DNA from 2 places in the Bacillus sp. UMB0893 genome. Region 2 is predicted to be linked to the other one. Evidence: predicted binding sites of a transcription regulator. Region 2 holds the regulator's gene; the other holds the start of a gene.
The links. Region 2 encodes LexA, which represses DNA repair genes until DNA is damaged. Its sites were predicted from a motif close to CGAACATATGTTCG; they were not measured.
Positions count from the first base shown of each region.

Region 1 (8,821 bases), on a different contig from region 2:
TTTCTGATTTTATATCAATAGCCTCTTTTAATAGCTTTTGCAGAACAGCGGCAAAGACTGCAATCACAAATGAAGCAAAGATTATGACCATTCCGATTAATATGATACCCGGGGCGTCGTCTATTTCCGCCATGAGATAAAACAGCGGCATACCCAGCACATACAAGATACTGATACTGAATGCACAGTATTTTATATTCTTTAAAGCTCCTACAGATAATTCCGAGAAAGCTTTATTCTTGTCAATATAGCTTAAAAGTTTAAAAGCTTGATACAGAGCAAAGTAAAAAGGTACCGCCGTAGCATACAAATCAATTAGAACGAGATATTTCATATAAGCAAGATCTGGATACAATTCTGCTGCAAAATTCGCTATCTCAGGCACCACAAATATGCACAAAGCAAGAACTGGGATTCCAATTAGAATGACAGCTATCTTTAAAAAGAGTGTTGTTCCCCGTTTCATAAAAATCACCTCACGATTTATTTTCAATTTGAATTTAACACATTAATTATTGATATACAATAAATATTTATTTATTTTTATAGTGTTTTTGTTGTAAAACAATTGTTAATTCATTTTGTTCCTCTGCAACGTTCTTTTCATAACCCAGATTTACCAGTTGAGAAACAAAAAAAACACGGAGCATTCCGCCCCGTGTTTCTTTCATTACTTAGACATCCATTCTGTATGGAAAATACCTTTTTTATCTGTACGCTGATAAGTATGAGCTCCAAAGTAGTCACGCTGTGCCTGAATAAGGTTGGCAGGAAGCGTTTCTGTCCGGTAGCTGTCATAGTATGATAACGCAGCTGAGAAGCTAGGCACCGGTACTCCCTGTTCAATCGCAACCGTTAAGACTTTGCGAAGAGCTCCCTGGTAGCCTTCAGCAATTTCTTTAAAGTATGGATCAAGCAGCAGGTTTGCAAGGTTTGCATCACGGTCATATGCATCTTTGATTTTTTGCAGGAATGCAGCGCGAATGATGCAGCCGCCTCTAAAAATCATGGCGATATCGCCGTACTGAAGATCCCACTTGTATTCATCCGAAGCTGCTCTCATTTGAGCGAAGCCTTGTGCATAAGAACAGATTTTACTCATATAAAGAGCTTTGCGCACAACTTCAATCAGTTCTGCCTTATCGCCTTCAAAAGGAGAAACAGCAGGTCCTGATAAGATTTTGCTTGCTTTCACGCGCTCATCTTTCATTGCAGAAATGAATCGTGCAAAAACAGACTCTGTAATAATCGGCAGAGGAACACCTAAATCAAGAGCGCTTTTGCTTGTCCATTTTCCAGTGCCTTTTTGGCCTGCAGTATCTAAAATGACGTCAACAAGCGGCTTTCCTGTTTCTTCATCCGTTTTAGTAAAGATGTCTGCAGTGATTTCAATTAAATAGCTGTCAAGCTCGCCTTGATTCCAGTCCGCAAATACTTCATGCAATTCTTCTGCAGATAGACCAAGAACATTTTTCAAAATAAAATAAGCTTCTGAAATCAGCTGCATGTCGCCGTATTCAATTCCGTTATGAACCATTTTCACATAATGGCCTGCACCATCAGGACCGATGTATGTAGTACATGGATCACCATCAACTTTTGCAGAAATCGCTTCGAAAATAGGCTTTACTAGATCGAAGGCTTCTTTTTGGCCGCCAGGCATAATTGATGGCCCTTTAAGTGCCCCTTCTTCACCGCCGGATACGCCAGTGCCGATGAAGTGTATGCCGCTTTCGGCAAGCTCCTTGTTGCGGCGCTGTGTGTCTGTATACAGCGTGTTTCCGCCGTCAATTAAAATATCCCCTTTATCTAAATGAGGAAGCAATTGTTCAATAGTAGCATCTGTTGCAAAGCCCGCTTTGACCATCAGCAAAATTTTGCGGGGAGTTTCAAGTGATTGAACAAATTCTTCAATGCTGTATGTACCAACCAGATTTTTACCGCTGTTTTCTTTCAGCATCTCCTCTGTTTTATCAGAAGAACGATTATAAACCGATACGGAATATCCGCGGCTTTCTATATTAAGAGCGAGGTTTTTGCCCATGACGGCCAAACCGATGACGCCAATTTGCTGTTTTGACATTATGTTACTTCCCTTCTCAATCAATTTTTATATACAGAGCTCATGTATACAGTCACATGGATTCTTCATGTAAAAATAACACAGGAGCCTTGCTTTTATCAAGTAAAGCGCCTTAATTATTCCCTTAAAAAATCTTTATTAAAACTCGTGCCGCTTGATTTATCATCTTCTGATTTGTCCACTTTCATCCCGCGTTTCACCATGCTGCCGCCATATTTCCTATTGATATCTTCAATCGTTTTGTAAAGAGGTTCTTTTTTTGCATCCTCCTGAAAAGAAAAAAGATCCAGCTGCTTATAAGCATCCTCTTTCGGAACGAGATCCTGGCATGTTACGCCAAGCAGCCGGATTGGTTCACCCGTCCAATGCTTATCAAACAGCGCTTTAGCATGTGTAAGAATATCCTCTGTCTCAACAATAGGGTTATTCAGTTTCTTACTTCGAGTATATGTGCTTCGGTCAGAATAACGAATCGTCGTAAAGATTTTCGTGCCGAGAACATCCTTTCGTTTCATTCTGCTGCTTACTGAATGTGACAGACGGTTCAGAGTTTCATACAGAAGTCTGGCCTCTGTTGTATCTTTTGATAAAGTAGTTGAGTTTCCAATGCTTTTAAAATCATAGATGGAGTCAGGGTTTACCTCTCTATCATCTATTCCATTTGCTCTTTTTTTCAGGCGCTCGCCGTTGATTCCGAGAAGCTGCTTTAATCCGATCGCATCAGCACCTGCAAGGTCTTTTATCGTTTGAATACCAATTGTTTTTAATTTCTCGGCCGTTTTTTCTCCAACCCCATGCATTTCGCTTACAGGGAGAGGCCAAAGGGTCTTACCCAGCTCCCGCTTTCTGAGTACAGTGATGCCGAGGGGTTTTTTCATGTTGGATGCCATTTTGGCGAGAAATTTATTAGGTGCTACACCAATGCTTGCCGGCAGCAAAAGCTCTTCCATCAGCCTGTCCTGAATGGTCCTAGCGATTTGAAGAGGGTTGCCCTCCTTTAAAAACTCCGTTAAATCCATATATCCTTCATCAATTGAAACGGGCTCAACCAAATGTGTAAACTCTCGTAAAAGGCCGAACATGGCTTTAGAGGCTTTTCGGTAACGGTCAAAGTTTGGTTTACGGACAATCAGTTCAGGACAATGCCGTTTCGCCTGCCAAAGCGGCATGGTCGTTTTCACTCCCTTTGCCCTCGCTTCATAACTGCAAGTAACTACAATTCCTTTTCGTTCTTCAACGTTTCCTGCAATTGCAACAGGCTTTCCTCTAAGTTCGGGTTCAAAAGCCATTTCAACAGATGCATAAAAGCTGTTCATGTCCACATGTAGAATTACTCTTGGTCCACTTAGCTCTTTCATCTTATTCATCTTCTTTCCAAACAATCGTTCTCTTTCCATTTTATCATATAATCCAAAAAAGCCGCCATCAGGTAAATGGCGGCACTGTTCATTTTTTCCGACTGTCCTTTAAATCTGAAAGGACATCTGATGAAGGCAAGAATCAGTACCTGTTCTGCTCTTAAACATGAAAAGCGTCCGTGGAAAACAGCTTTCAGAGATATATACCTCTAATCGGAATTCATCAACCGATTTCGGAAACATATCAACCGATTTCCGGATTTTATCTATCTGCTTTTTAAATTTATCTCCTCAATCAAATATTTATCAACCAAAGCTGCATTCGGCTGCAAAATTAAAAGCATGCATAGCAAGCTTTCAACACTCTACTTTATCAAATCCAAATCTCTCTAAACATTCATTGTACGCTTCCATTCTGCCTAATATTTTGCCTTTTTCAAGCTCGTTCATTTCGTCATCCATCAGCAGCTTGCAATTCTCCTCCGCTCTTGTTTTCACATAGGAGGCGATTGCGCTTTCATTTAATGTATTTATTTTGATAACCCTCCTTAATAAGGAAGGTACCCTGCTGGACACTTTGACAATCTATTAGCGGCAAAAAGCGCAAATACGTTATTAAAAACTTCGAAAAAGCTCGCTGTCTTGTTATAAGGCAGTGAGCTTCGTTTTTACTTCTTCCAATTTTTCTTTATAAATTCTTCTCTTCCGGACTCTTCTCTTTCTTGCTTATATTTCTCCGGATTTTTCGCATAAAACTTTTGATGATATTCCTCTGCATGGTAAAAAGGAGCTGCCGGAAGGATTTCAGTTACAATCGGCTTCTTAAAGCGGCCGCTCTTTTCAATCGCAGTTTTTGACTGCTCTGCTTTTTGCTTTTGCTCTTCTGTATGATAAAAAATGGCTGTGCGGTACTGGCTGCCCCGGTCAAAGAACTGACCGCCATCATCTGTCGGATCAATTTGCGGCCAATATAACTCGAGCAGTCTTTCATATGAAAATACTTCAGGTTCAAATGTAATTTCTACAGCTTCCAGGTGGCCTGTTTCACCTGTTTTAATTTGTTCATAAGAAGGATTTTCTAATGTTCCTCCTGTATAGCCAGAAACAACCTCAATGATGCCAGGATGCTCGTCAAACGGCTTCACCATACACCAGAAGCATCCTCCGGCAAAAGTTGCTGTTTCCCTCTTTTTCATGCTGAACACCTCTATTTTCTGAAATAAGAAACAGCAGGAGCAATCGCTGCGCCTGCCATTCTTTTTGGATTATTCGCCTTTAGCTACTTCCTCAATGATCGCGACAACAAGCTCAGCTGTTTTCACAAGCTCTTCTATCGGCATCTTTTCATTGGTTGTATGAATATCTTCATACCCGACTGCCAAATTCACAGTTGGAATGTCAAACCCGGCAATAACATTGGCATCGCTGCCTCCGCCGCTTGTTTGAAGCTCGCTTGTGCGGCCGATTGCTGCAGCAGCTTTTTTAGCAACCTCCACAACATGATCTCCCTCGCCAAATTTAAAGCCTGGGTACATTACTTCAATATCCACTTCAGCACGTCCGCCCATATCAGCAGCAACGCTCTCAAAAGCTTCTTTCATTTTCGCTACTTGGGCTTCCATTTTCTCAGGAACCAAAGATCTCGCTTCAGCCAAAATATTCACTTGATCGCAAACGATGTTTGTTTGTGTGCCTCCTTCAAAACGGCCAATATTAGCTGTTGTTTCTTGATCAATTCTGCCTAAAGGCATTTTAGCAATTGCTTTTGCAGCAATCGTGATCGCAGATACGCCTTTTTCAGGGGCGACACCAGCATGAGCCGTCTTGCCAAAGATGGCTGCTTTTACTTTAGCTTGTGTTGGAGCTGCAACAATAATTGTGCCGACTTTTCCATCACTGTCTAATGCATATCCGAATTTTGCCGTGATTTGAGAACCATCTAAAGCTTTTGCGCCTACAAGGCCAGATTCTTCTCCGGCAGTAATAATAAATTCGATTTTTCCATGTGAGATGTTATTTTCTTTTAAAACACGGACTGCTTCTAGCATCGCGGATAAACCTGTTTTATCATCAGCACCTAAAATCGTTGTACCATCTGTCACGATGTAATCATCTTTAATGGATGGCTTAATGCCTTTTCCAGGAACAACAGTGTCCATATGTGAAGTAAAATAAATCGGATCTACTCCGTCTTTTACAGCTTCCAGAGTACAAATTAAATTTCCTGCACCGTGCCCGGTAACACCCGTTGTATCATCTTCAACAACATGAACCCCAAGTGATGAAAACTTTTCTTTTAATACTCTTGCAATTTCTGTTTCGAATTTCGTTTCTGAATCAATTTGCACAAGCTCCAGAAATTCATTAACTAAGCGTTCTTGATTAACCATATGTATTCCTCCATAAAGTGTATTAAAGCGGAATGTTCCCATGCTTTTTGGCAGGTCTTTGCTCTTGCTTTGTCCGGAGCATTTCAAGGGCCTGAATCAATTTAATTCTTGTATCCCGCGGATCAATGACATCATCAACCATACCCTGACTCGCAGCAACATAAGGATTTGCGAACTTCTCTCTGTATTCTTCGATTTTATTTGCTCTTGTTTCTTCAGGATTTTCGCTGTTCTCAATTTCTTTAGCGAAAATGATATTCGCAGCACCCTGAGGACCCATCACGGCAATCTCGGCATTCGGCCATGCAAAAACAAGATCCGCTCCGATTGATTTGCTGTTCAGTGCAACGTATGCTCCGCCGTAGGCTTTTCGCAATATAACCGTCAATTTAGGAACGGTTGCTTCTGAATAGGCATATAAAATCTTTGCTCCGTGTCTGATGATTCCCCCGTGCTCCTGCTTAATGCCAGGGAAAAACCCTGTAACATCTTCAAACGTAATAATCGGAATCTGGAACGAATCACAAAACCGGATGAAGCGGGAAGCTTTATCTGAAGAATCAATATCAAGTCCGCCGGCCATGTATTTTGGCTGATTGCAGACGAGTCCAACGACCTCACCTTTTATTCTCGCAAAACCAACAACTATATTTTTGGCAAAGTCCTTTTGCACTTCATAAAAAGAATCGGCATCAGCAACTTCTTGAATAACCACACGGACATCATAAGGCCTGAGAGCATCAAATGGGATGCAGTCTGTCAGGTTCGGACGATAATCCGCATCATCATCGAATGGCAAAATCGGCGCTTTCTCCTGATTATTCTGCGGCAAATAGGTCATTAATTTCCGGACTTGAGAAAGCACCTCTTCTTCTGTTTCACCTGAAAAATGGGCATTTCCGCTGATAGTGTTATGTACTTTAGCTCCGCCTAAATCTTCGGAACTGATTTTTTCGCCTGTTACCGTTTCAATCACTTTAGGACCTGTAATAAACATTTGACTTGTTTTCTCGACCATAAAGACAAAGTCTGTAATCGCAGGAGAATATACTGCACCGCCTGCGCACGGACCAAGGATAACCGAAATTTGCGGTATTACGCCCGAGTAGATGGTATTGCGGTAAAAAATCTGTCCATATCCATCTAATGATACCACACCTTCCTGAATTCTAGCACCTCCGGAGTCGTTAAGGCCAATGAACGGCGTTCCGCTTTTGGCTGCCAGGTCCATGACCGCAGCAATTTTCTTGGCATGCATCTCTCCAAGGGCTCCTCCAAAAACCGTAAAGTCCTGTGAAAATAAATAGACAGGTCGTCCGTGCACTTTGCCGTAGCCTGTGACGACTCCGTCACCCGGTCCTTTTTTCCCGCTCAGACCAAAGTCATTGCACCGGTGCTCTATGAATGGATTCATTTCAACGAATGTTCCTTTATCAACGAGAAGATCGATGCGCTCTCTTGCTGTCAGCTTTCCTTTTTCATGCTGCTTTTCAATGCGCTCATCCCCGCCGCCCATTTCGACTTCACGTCTTCGGTCATATAATTCATTTATTTTTTCGAAAATATCAATGCTCATAGAACCGTACCTCTCTTTTCACAAAGTTCCACTAAAACCCCATTTGCAGCTTTCGGATGCAAAAAGGCAATCGATGCACCTCCGGCTCCGTTCCTTGGTGTTTCATCAATCATCTTAATTCCGTTTTCCTTTAATTCCTCAATCCGTTTCTTTATATCATCCACTCCTAAAGCCAAATGATGTATGCCTTCTCCCCGTTTTTCAATAAACTTGGCTACAGGACTCTCATCTGAAGTGGGCTCCAGTAATTCTATTTTTGTATTTCCAATTTTCAAAAAAGCGACTTTAACCTTCTGCTCTTCCACACTCTCAATGCCTACAAGCTTTAATCCAAGAGTCCTCTCATAAAACGGAAGCACCCGTGAAATGGATCGTACCGCTACCCCGATGTGATCGACCTTATTAATCATCTCTTCCCCTCCTCTAGATGAAAACGCTTAACTTTAATGAACATGACTTACTTCTTTATCCGGGGACAAAATTCCTGCTGCTTCGACTAAAATGTGCATTTTTGTTCAAATCTCTTCCCTTGTTCCATTCGTTCATTCACGTTAAAATAGGGATAGAATCCTATATAGGAGTGAATGTCATGTCTAAAAGATTTCAAAAAGCTGTCGTATACCTGATGCTTGCAGTGATGATTGCTACAACGTTACTTGCTGGAATGAGCATGTGGTTCTAATACAGAAAAGCGGAACCGTCTATTTAGCCCCGACAGACCGATAAGAATCCAACATAAAAAGCCGTTTTTGCTTTTATTGCCGAGGGGTTAGGCGGTGGCGGAACAATGAGAAAAACGGAAGCAAGAAGGACAAGTTTAACAATGTACAAAAGGTGACTCCCTCTTCAGGAGTCACCTTTTTTCATTGCACCTTTTTGAGCAGCGATCTCCTCAAAGGAATTGTTATTTTTCGTTATGAAAACTTTTGTTCCAATTGGAAGGTGCTCAAAGAGGATTTCTACTTCCTCATTGTACATGCGCACGCATCCCTGTGTGACAAAGGTGCCGATAGAATCTTCATTATTTGTGCCATGTATGCCATATGTTCTACCATCTGAATTTTCCGCATCAAACCCGATCCACCTTGTTCCCAGCGGGTTTTTCGGATCGCCGCCTGGAATATTCTTTTTCCGATAAAAAGGATCTGCTGCTTTTACTGTAATCGTAAATTCTCCTTCAGGTGTCAGCTTTTCATTTTTGCCTGTGGCAACATCAAATACTTTGACAACCTGCCCATTATCAATATAGGCCAGTTCATTTGACTGCTTATTGATAATCACATAGGGATCACCGACGACCGGATTATCTCCAAGGGGCCAGAGAGGTGAGAGAAACATCATGAACAGAAGGATTGTCTTCATAAAAAATCACCCTTTTTTCTTTATACTGTACGAAAAGGGTGAAAATCATGCT
Region 1 is NZ_PKLB01000003.1:17,839-26,659, forward strand. Features, by position in the region: gene CYJ36_RS07945 (DUF2975 domain-containing protein) at 1-466, opposite strand, end outside; gene CYJ36_RS23580 (hypothetical protein) at 534-671, opposite strand; gene gndA (NADP-dependent phosphogluconate dehydrogenase) at 671-2,083, opposite strand; gene CYJ36_RS07955 (DNA polymerase IV) at 2,200-3,441, opposite strand; gene CYJ36_RS24035 (hypothetical protein) at 3,799-3,939, opposite strand; gene msrA (peptide-methionine (S)-S-oxide reductase MsrA) at 4,110-4,637, opposite strand; gene CYJ36_RS07965 (M20/M25/M40 family metallo-hydrolase) at 4,707-5,831, opposite strand; gene CYJ36_RS07970 (acyl-CoA carboxylase subunit beta) at 5,854-7,407, opposite strand; gene mce (methylmalonyl-CoA epimerase) at 7,404-7,817, opposite strand; gene prli42 (stressosome-associated protein Prli42) at 7,997-8,089, shown strand; gene CYJ36_RS07980 (L,D-transpeptidase) at 8,254-8,769, opposite strand; gene CYJ36_RS07985 (aromatic acid exporter family protein) at 8,820-8,821, opposite strand, start outside.
Region 1: a site for LexA is predicted at 3,459-3,472, ahead of CYJ36_RS07955 (DNA polymerase IV). Genes of this name have one in related genera too.

Region 2 (8,821 bases):
TGACACATTATATGACATGGAATATAATAATACTAAGTTAAGAAAAGGAGGGAATATGATGGGTGATACAATTCGACGCACGATGCCCTTATTCCCGATCGGAATTGTTATGCAGCTGACTGAACTTTCAGCAAGACAAATTCGATATTATGAAGAAAATGGATTGGTTTCTCCAGCAAGAACTGAGGGGAACAGACGATTATTTTCATTTAATGATGTTGACACCCTTCTTGAAATTCGAAGTTTAATCGAACAGGGCGTCAACCTGGCAGGCATTAAACAAATCTTTTCCAAGAAAGAGAGTTTTGGTTTGCCAAATGAGGAACAACCTAAAAAAGTGGAAAAACCGGATTTATCCGATGCTGAACTGCGAAAATTGCTGAAAGCTGAGCTTATGCAGGCAGGGCGTTTTCAAAGATCATCTTTAAGACAAGGAGACATGTCGAGATTTTTTCACTGATACGAACTTAGATTCACCTAAATTAAAATAAATAAATCATTGTATTGTTAGGAGAGGATTTTCAGAATGGCTAAGTATACTAGAGAAGATATTGTACAATTAGTACAAGAAGAAAACGTAAAGTACATCCGTTTACAGTTTACAGATATCCTTGGAACAATTAAAAATGTTGAAATTCCAGTGAGTCAGCTTGAAAAAGCATTGGACAACAAATGTATGTTTGATGGTTCTTCTATCGAAGGTTTTGTCCGTATTGAAGAGTCTGACATGTATCTGTTCCCTGACATCGATACATTTGTTATCTTCCCATGGACTTCTGAAAAAGGAAAAGTAGCTCGTTTTATCTGTGATATTTATAGCCCTGATGGAACTCCATTTCAAGGAGATCCCCGTAACAATTTAAGACGTATGCTTAAAGAAATGGAAGACTTAGGATTCACAGATTTCAATCTTGGGCCTGAGCCGGAATTCTTCTTATTCAAACTTGATGAAAAAGGCGAGCCAACTCTTGAATTAAATGACCATGGCGGCTACTTTGATTTAGCTCCTACGGATCTTGGCGAAAATTGCCGACGCGATATCGTGCTTGAGCTTGAAGAGATGGGCTTTGAAATTGAAGCTTCCCACCATGAGGTAGCTCCTGGACAGCATGAAATTGATTTCAAATACGCTGGTGCAGTAAAAGCTTGTGACGACATTCAAACGTTTAAACTTGTTGTTAAAACGATTGCCCGCAAACATGGTCTGCATGCTACATTCATGCCAAAACCACTGTTTGGTGTAAACGGATCTGGAATGCACATGAACTTATCATTATTCACAAACGGCGTAAATGCTTTTTATGACAAAAACAGTGAACTTGAATTAAGCGAAACAGCTAAACATTTCATCGCCGGCATCATTAAGCATGCTCCAAACTTCACAGCTGTTACAAATCCGACTGTTAACTCTTACAAACGATTAGTTCCTGGCTATGAGGCGCCATGCTATGTTGCTTGGTCAGCACAAAACAGAAGTCCGTTAATCCGTATCCCAGCATCACGCGGTTTAAGCACACGCGTAGAAGTACGAAGTGTTGATCCTGCTGCTAACCCATATTTAGCAATGTCTGTGTTGCTTGCAGCTGGATTAGATGGAATCAAGAACAAACTTTCTGCTCCAAAACCAATCGATCGCAACATCTATGTGATGACTAAGGAAGAACGTGTAGAAAATGGGATTGTAGATCTTCCTGCAACACTTGCACAAGCACTTGATAACTTGAAAACAGATGAAATTATTATTAATGCGCTTGGCGATCATTTATACGAGCACTTTATCGAAGCGAAAGAAATTGAATGGGATATGTTCCGTACTCAAGTTCACCCTTGGGAAAGAGAACAGTATATGTCTCAATATTAATACCTAAAAACCCTGATGCCATTGGTGTCAGGGGTTTTTTATAATTCTTAAAATTTTATATAGAATAGCGTTGACCACAAATCTGACCATTTTTTGACCACCAAATTTTTATGAATGACTTTTTTCGTGTATTACAAAGATTAATAAGAAATAAGGTTAGAAGTCCCCATGCACTTGTATTCCACATTAAAGGCGTTAAATCTGCAGCAGTCCCTCAGTTTTGAAATTAAGGGCTTTTTTGATGATTCTGACATACAAAAATAATAATTACATAAATTAAATTAATCAGTTACCTGCTGAAATGAGGTGGACCTATGTTTATTTATATAGTTAAATCTAGTGATTCCTTATTCTCTATTGCAGCAAAATATCAAGTTTCTATGGATAGCATACGCATAATGAACGGATAAAAACGGATATTTAGTACCAGGACAAGATTTACTCATTCCAACAGATATGTATATTGTTCAACCTGGGGATTCGTTATATTCCATTTCCAAAATGAGTTTCACTCCAGTTGAAACTATACGTTTATATAACGGTCTGCTATCGGATATTTAATGATTGGAATGAGGTTGTATTTGCCTGCTAGAACTAAACATGCAGTAGAAAATTTTGGTTTTATAACACCTTCTACACCTGAAAAGAATCAACTGTTAGTTCAGAGCTTTGCACCGATTCATACTTATTGTGGTATTTTTGAATACCATATTTTTGAAGATGGAAGTTTGAGTACTTTAGATGCTAAACACAGTATCGGCATCCCTTGTAATATATGACTGTGGTTAGTATTTGAGATTTTAAAGATTCTATTCATTTGAATAAGATAGGAATACATAGGTTAAAGCGTAAGAATTGTGACATATACGTGAACTCTATTGAAGTTCTGAAAAAACAGGAGTATATTTAAAGCGTGGAAATAATGTGAATCTTTTTACAAACTAACATGTGAAATATTTCACAAATTAAAAGAGAAATAAGCAGTGAATACAGGATAAATTTCACTATTTAGAAAATGGTTAAACTAAAGTATGTTTCACCAATTCGTAAATGGAATTTGTCCATTTCATATTATTCTTTCTTGTGAAATACTTCACAAAAATAGGAGGCAATCGTTATGAATTTAACACTGGGTAATAAAGTGGTTTTAATTGGAACAGGTTCAGTAGGTTCAAGTTACGCGTATGCATTGATGAATCAAGGTATATGTGATGAGTTGGTTCTTGTTGACTTAAATGAAGAAAAAGCAAAAGGCGATGTAATGGACCTAGATCATGGTATTGTTTATGCCCCTAGCGCTATGAAAATTAAATTTGGTTCATATGAAGACTGTATGGATGCCGCACTTGTAGTTATTTGTGCTGGTGCAGCACAAAAACCGGGTGAAACTAGACTTGATCTTGTAGGTAAAAACGTGAATATTTTTGAATCTATTGTAGGCAGAATTATGGCATCTGGATTTAATGGCATTTTCTTAGTTGCAACGAATCCAGTGGATATATTGACATATGCTACATGGAAATTCTCAGGTCTGCAGAAAGAAAGAATTATTGGTTCAGGGACAATATTGGATACTGCAAGATTTCGCTTTTTATTAAGTGAAGAATTTGATACTGCACCAACAAGTGTTCATGCCTATATCATTGGTGAACATGGTGATTCACAACTTCCGGTATGGAGTACGGCGAATATTTCTGGAACACCAATAGCTCCAAAGTTAACAGAAGAAAGAAAAGAAGAGATTTCCGTAAAGGTTCGTGATGCTGCATATAAAATTATTGAATCCAAAGGAGCAACGTATTATGGAATAGCAATGGGATTAGCACGAATAACAAGAGCAATTTTAAAAAATGAAAATGTAATCTTACCAGTTGGAGCATTTTTAAAAGGTGAATATGGTCACGAAAATGTTTATGTTGGTGTTCCATCTGTCATTACACGAACAGGTGTAAAAAATATTGTTGAGATTTCATTAAATGAAAGCGAAAAAGAAAAGTTTTCACATTCTGTTAAAACTCTTAAAGATATTCAGGCTCTATTTTGGGAGTAGGCTTATTTCTTAAGTAAGAAATATGTAAGGGAGCAGTTATTATGTTAGTAGATACTTTCAATCCTTTTAATAATCTTATCATTTCAGCAATAGTTGCAGCTATACCGATCCTTTTGTTCCTTTTATGTTTGACCGTATTTAAAATGAAAGGTATTCATGCAGTGCTTTTAAATCTATTGGTAACCTTCCTCATCGTCCTTTTCGTATTCAAGTTACCTATTGGAGATTTAATAGGGAGTGTCATACAAGGTGCAATACAAGGGGTATGGCCAATTGGGTACATTATTGTAATGGCAGTTTGGCTTTATAAAATTGCAGTTAAATCGGGGAAATTTGATATTTTACGTGGCAGTATAGCGGGGATTTCAAAAGACCAGCGTCTTCAGCTCTTATTAATTGGATTCTGCTTTAACGCATTTCTTGAAGGAGCGGCAGGTTTTGGTGTTCCAATTGCAATATGTGCTGTTCTATTAGTTTCGTTGGGATTCAAACCATTACAGGCAGCAATGCTTTGTTTGATAGCTAATGGTGCATCAGGGGCTTTTGGAGCAATTGGTATTCCTGTGGGCATCATAGATACATTTGGTCTGGAGGGTAATGTAACCTCAATGAATGTGTCAATCATGACTGCTTTAACACTGCCAATCATTAATTTCACCATTCCATTTTTATTAATATGGTTAATCGATGGGATTAAAGGTATAAAAGAAGTATTACCAGCTATTTTAGTGACATCGATTACCTATACAGTGACCCAAGCTATTATTACGCTATTTGTAGGACCAGAGTTAGCTGATATTATACCTTCTCTTTTAGCTATGGGACTGTTGGCATTATTTCTTAAAAAATGGCAGCCTAAACAAATATTTTTACTCAATGGGAAGAACTGTGAAGTTGAAAAGCATTCAATGAGCGAAGTTATAAAGGCATGGTCTCCATTTTATTTATTGACCATATTTATATTATTCTGGAGTCTGCCAGCATTTAAAGGTTTATTTACTGAAGGTGCAATCCTTGAATCTTCTGTAATGAAATTCGTTATACCAGGATCATCAATAAATATTGGCATTGATTTAATAGGAGCTACAGGTACAGCCATTTTATTAGCAAATTTAACAACGATAGGCACTACTAAAGCAATTAATTTCAGTGAAGGATTTGTTCTCTTAAAAAAACAGTTTCAGAATTTTGGATACCTATCATTATGATATGTGCAATTATCGGTATAGCTAAGTTAATGACATATGGTGGATTAACAACTGTTTTAGGGGAAGCAATTTCTACAACAGGAGATATTTTCCCAGTATTATCTCCAATATTAGGATGGATCGGAGTATTTATGACTGGGTCTGTAGTAAATAACAATACGTTATTTGCTCCAATACAAGCTACAGCAGGTAATATCATAGGAACAAACCCATCATTATTAGTTTCTGCGAACACTGCCGGGGGAGTTATGGCAAAACTAGTTTCTCCACAATCTATTGCAATTGCAACTGCAGCAGTTGGTGAAACAGGAAAAGAATCTGCTTTAATGAAAATGGCATTAAAATATAGCTTTGGTTTATTAGCTTTTGTTTGTATTTGGACATTTATTTTATCGGTATTTTTACAGTGAACTAAGCACCTTTGTGTTGAGGGTTTTTGCTTTAGGATAAAATATATTAAAATCAGAAAACCTTGACAAAATCATTCAGTCAAGGTTTTCTGATTTTCGTTTATCTAAATAATCTTTCATTAATTTTATTATTGCAATTCCAGCAAGGAAACCGCCGACAGCAATGCCAGATAATGCGACGATTAGTGAGATGTATTCAAATAAGGAATATTCTGCAAGCTTACTCCATTCAATTTTACCTTTCCAGTCTTCTATAACTAAATTCATTCCATAAATACCAGATATAACGGTATATGTCGTTAATATCAGCAAGAGAGAATTATGACGTTTGCTTGCCAGCTTCTCTTGGTTCTGATAAAGACTGTCCATTGTATTATTTACTTCTTTGTAAAGTGTTTCGATCTTGAAACGATCCTTCATCATAACAGATAATTCTTGGCCTTCTGTACGGCTGCTGATTTCTGAAAAAATGTATTTCGCAGTAAAATTCGTAATGGAACGAATAAGTTTATCCATTTTATCTTGTTTTTGGTCTATATAGAGCTGTGAATAGCTGTATGAAAGTTTTAATAACACGATTTTATAGAACAGGTGAAGAATCAAATTATAATAGAGCTGTCCGTACATTTCCTCGGCTATTATTTTTTCATTTTCAATGTCATTTGTAAGACAGGCAAAAGTATGATCACTGATGATATGATAACTGGCTGGAGCCCATCGTTCATATACATGCTTCTTAATATAATTGTGGATGTATTCTGGGTTGCTTGCAGCTAAATATGGTTTCCCGTTTTTGTCAAAGCCATTCATGTGGCCAATCCTGAACAATTCTTCATCTGTGATTTTCTCATCGGAAGACGTCACTAATAGACTGGAAACGAACATTCTTTCATCTATAAAATATGGCAGACTTCCGAGATAGGTAGACTGATCATTTTTGCTTTTTTCAATAAAAGGAACGATGTAAGGACAGAGGTCTTGGAAGATAAATTCCTGAATTTTATCGTATTTTTGTTGTTCAGCATAAATGGACGTGCCTTTTTCCTCAGTAATCAGCGGTTCCAGCACACGGAAGTGATCCATAAAATCGAGTGCTTCACTTAAAGTGAGGATCTTATCCATACTGTAAGGTTCCGCTCTGATTGTAATCATCCCAATCGAAAAGGGACAAATATAAATATCAATAGAATGGATTTTCATATTGTAGGAATTGTGGGCAGTTTCTAAGCGGCAGTCTAAATTTAAAGATTTAGAATATCGGTTAATTGCTTTCTCTTTAAATTGATTTGGAAAGAGAATCTGTTCTATGTATGGAAGGAAATAATGGTTTAAACGCTTGTGCGGAATATTGACATTTTCCCCGTAAAAGCTGCTTTTCCGTGAAGGATTATTAATAGAAAAGAATTCAAAGCCATTATTGATAAGCTCGTCTATTAATTCTTTGACACAATCCTGTTTCCATGAAAAAGGGAAAATGAATTGTGAAATAGTCCTCTGTATCTTGGGTTCATTAAGATCAGTAATGGATTTCATAAAGTACCTCATCATTTTGTTTTATGTTTATTTTCCCCGTGACGAGCTTCTTAAAACAAATAAATAAAAAAATCCAGCTTAGTAAAAGCGGGATTTTAATGAATATTTCTATATACTCCAACTACTTTTCCTAAGATTGTTACATTTCGAAGAATGATAGGGTCCATAGTTGAGTTTTCGGGCTGCAGTCGAATATAATCTTTTTCCTTGAAGAAGCGTTTAACGGTTGCTTCGTCATCTTCTGTCATGGCTACGACAATATCCCCATTATTTGCTGTTTTTTGCTGTTTGACAATAACCATGTCGCCATCAAGGATACCGGCTTCTATCATACTGTCTCCCATAATTTCCAGCATAAAAATGTGATCATCTGCTGCAGCGAACGAATCTGGTAGAGGAAAGTATTCTTCAACATTCTCAATTGCAGTTATTGGTGAACCCGCTGTTACTTTACCGATAATCGGTACATTAATGACATTCATCCGAGGAATATGTGATGTTTCTTCTTCTAAAATTTCAATAGCTCTTGGTTTTGTTGGATCGCGTCTGATTAAGCCTTTGCTTTCCAATCTTGCTAAATGGCCGTGTACTGTTGAACTTGAAGCAAGGCCGACAGCTTCGCCAATTTCACGTACAGAAGGCGGATAACCCTTTTTTTGAACTTCTAATTTGATGAAGTTTAAGATATCCTGCTGTCTTTTTGATAGTTTTGTCATCTTTTGCACCTCGCGTCCTGTAATTTATGTTGATTATAGCATGTTTTTCCTTTGCATACAAACATAAGTTCGAGAAACCCGTTGACAGAAACGTTTGTTCGCATTATACTAAAAATATCAGAAGTACGAACAAACATTCTATTCGAGGTGGAGATCATGTTGAAAGAATCATTCTCATATTTACTATCATTTTTTATCGTCGTTATTGTAGCTGTATTTGCATTATCTTATACTGGGGAAAAGGACAGCATGGAGAATTTCGTGCATGTAGAAATCAATGAAGGTGACAGCATCTGGAGCATTGCTGATCAATTTAAAGAACATCATAATCTCTCTAAAGCTGAATTTGTCGAGTGGGTTCAAGAAAAGAATGGAATGCAGACAGCAATCATCAAGCCCGGGGATACCGTTTTTATTCCAATTGACAAGAATGCATATTATGATATGAACCAGCTAGCAAGCAAGAAATAAGTGGGGAGTGGAAAAAACTGAACGCTATCATCTATTGCAGAGTCAGCACCACGAAAGAAGAACAAGAGTCTTCTCTGCATAGGCAGAAGGAAGAACTTATGATGCTTGCCGAACAGCACCAAATGACTATTGTAAAAGTGATTGAAGAGCAGGCAAGCGGATATGACATTGAAAGAGATGGAATTTTTGAACTTTTTGATTTCATAAAAGAACGATCAGCAGATGCAATCTTAATTCAGGACGAAACTAGGTTAGGAAGAGGAAATGCAAGAATTGCACTTATTCATTTCTTTCAAAAAGAAGGAATCACTCTTTATTCAGTGACGCACAATGGTAAGCTATTACTATCTGAAGCTGATTCAATGGTCTTGGAAATCGTAAGTATTGTTGAGGAATATCAGCGAAAGATTCATAATCTAAAAATCAAACGGGGCATGAAGCGAGCTGTACAAAACGGGTATAAGCCAGAAAAAAACCTTTCTAATATTCATTTGAGCCCCGGTAAAGACAGAAAAGAACTGCCAATTGATGAAATTGTCCGATTAAAACAAAATAAGCTCACATTTGCTGAA
Region 2 is NZ_PKLB01000001.1:1,047,876-1,056,696, forward strand. Features, by position in the region: gene CYJ36_RS05305 (MerR family transcriptional regulator) at 59-460, shown strand; gene glnA (type I glutamate--ammonia ligase) at 527-1,861, shown strand; gene CYJ36_RS05325 (hypothetical protein) at 2,443-2,640, shown strand; gene CYJ36_RS05330 (L-lactate dehydrogenase) at 2,979-3,911, shown strand; partial or broken gene CYJ36_RS05335 (L-lactate permease) at 3,953-5,529, shown strand; gene CYJ36_RS05340 (hypothetical protein) at 5,605-7,062, opposite strand; gene lexA (transcriptional repressor LexA) at 7,158-7,778, opposite strand; gene yneA (cell division suppressor protein YneA) at 7,938-8,249, shown strand; gene CYJ36_RS05355 (YneB family resolvase-like protein) at 8,267-8,821, shown strand, end outside.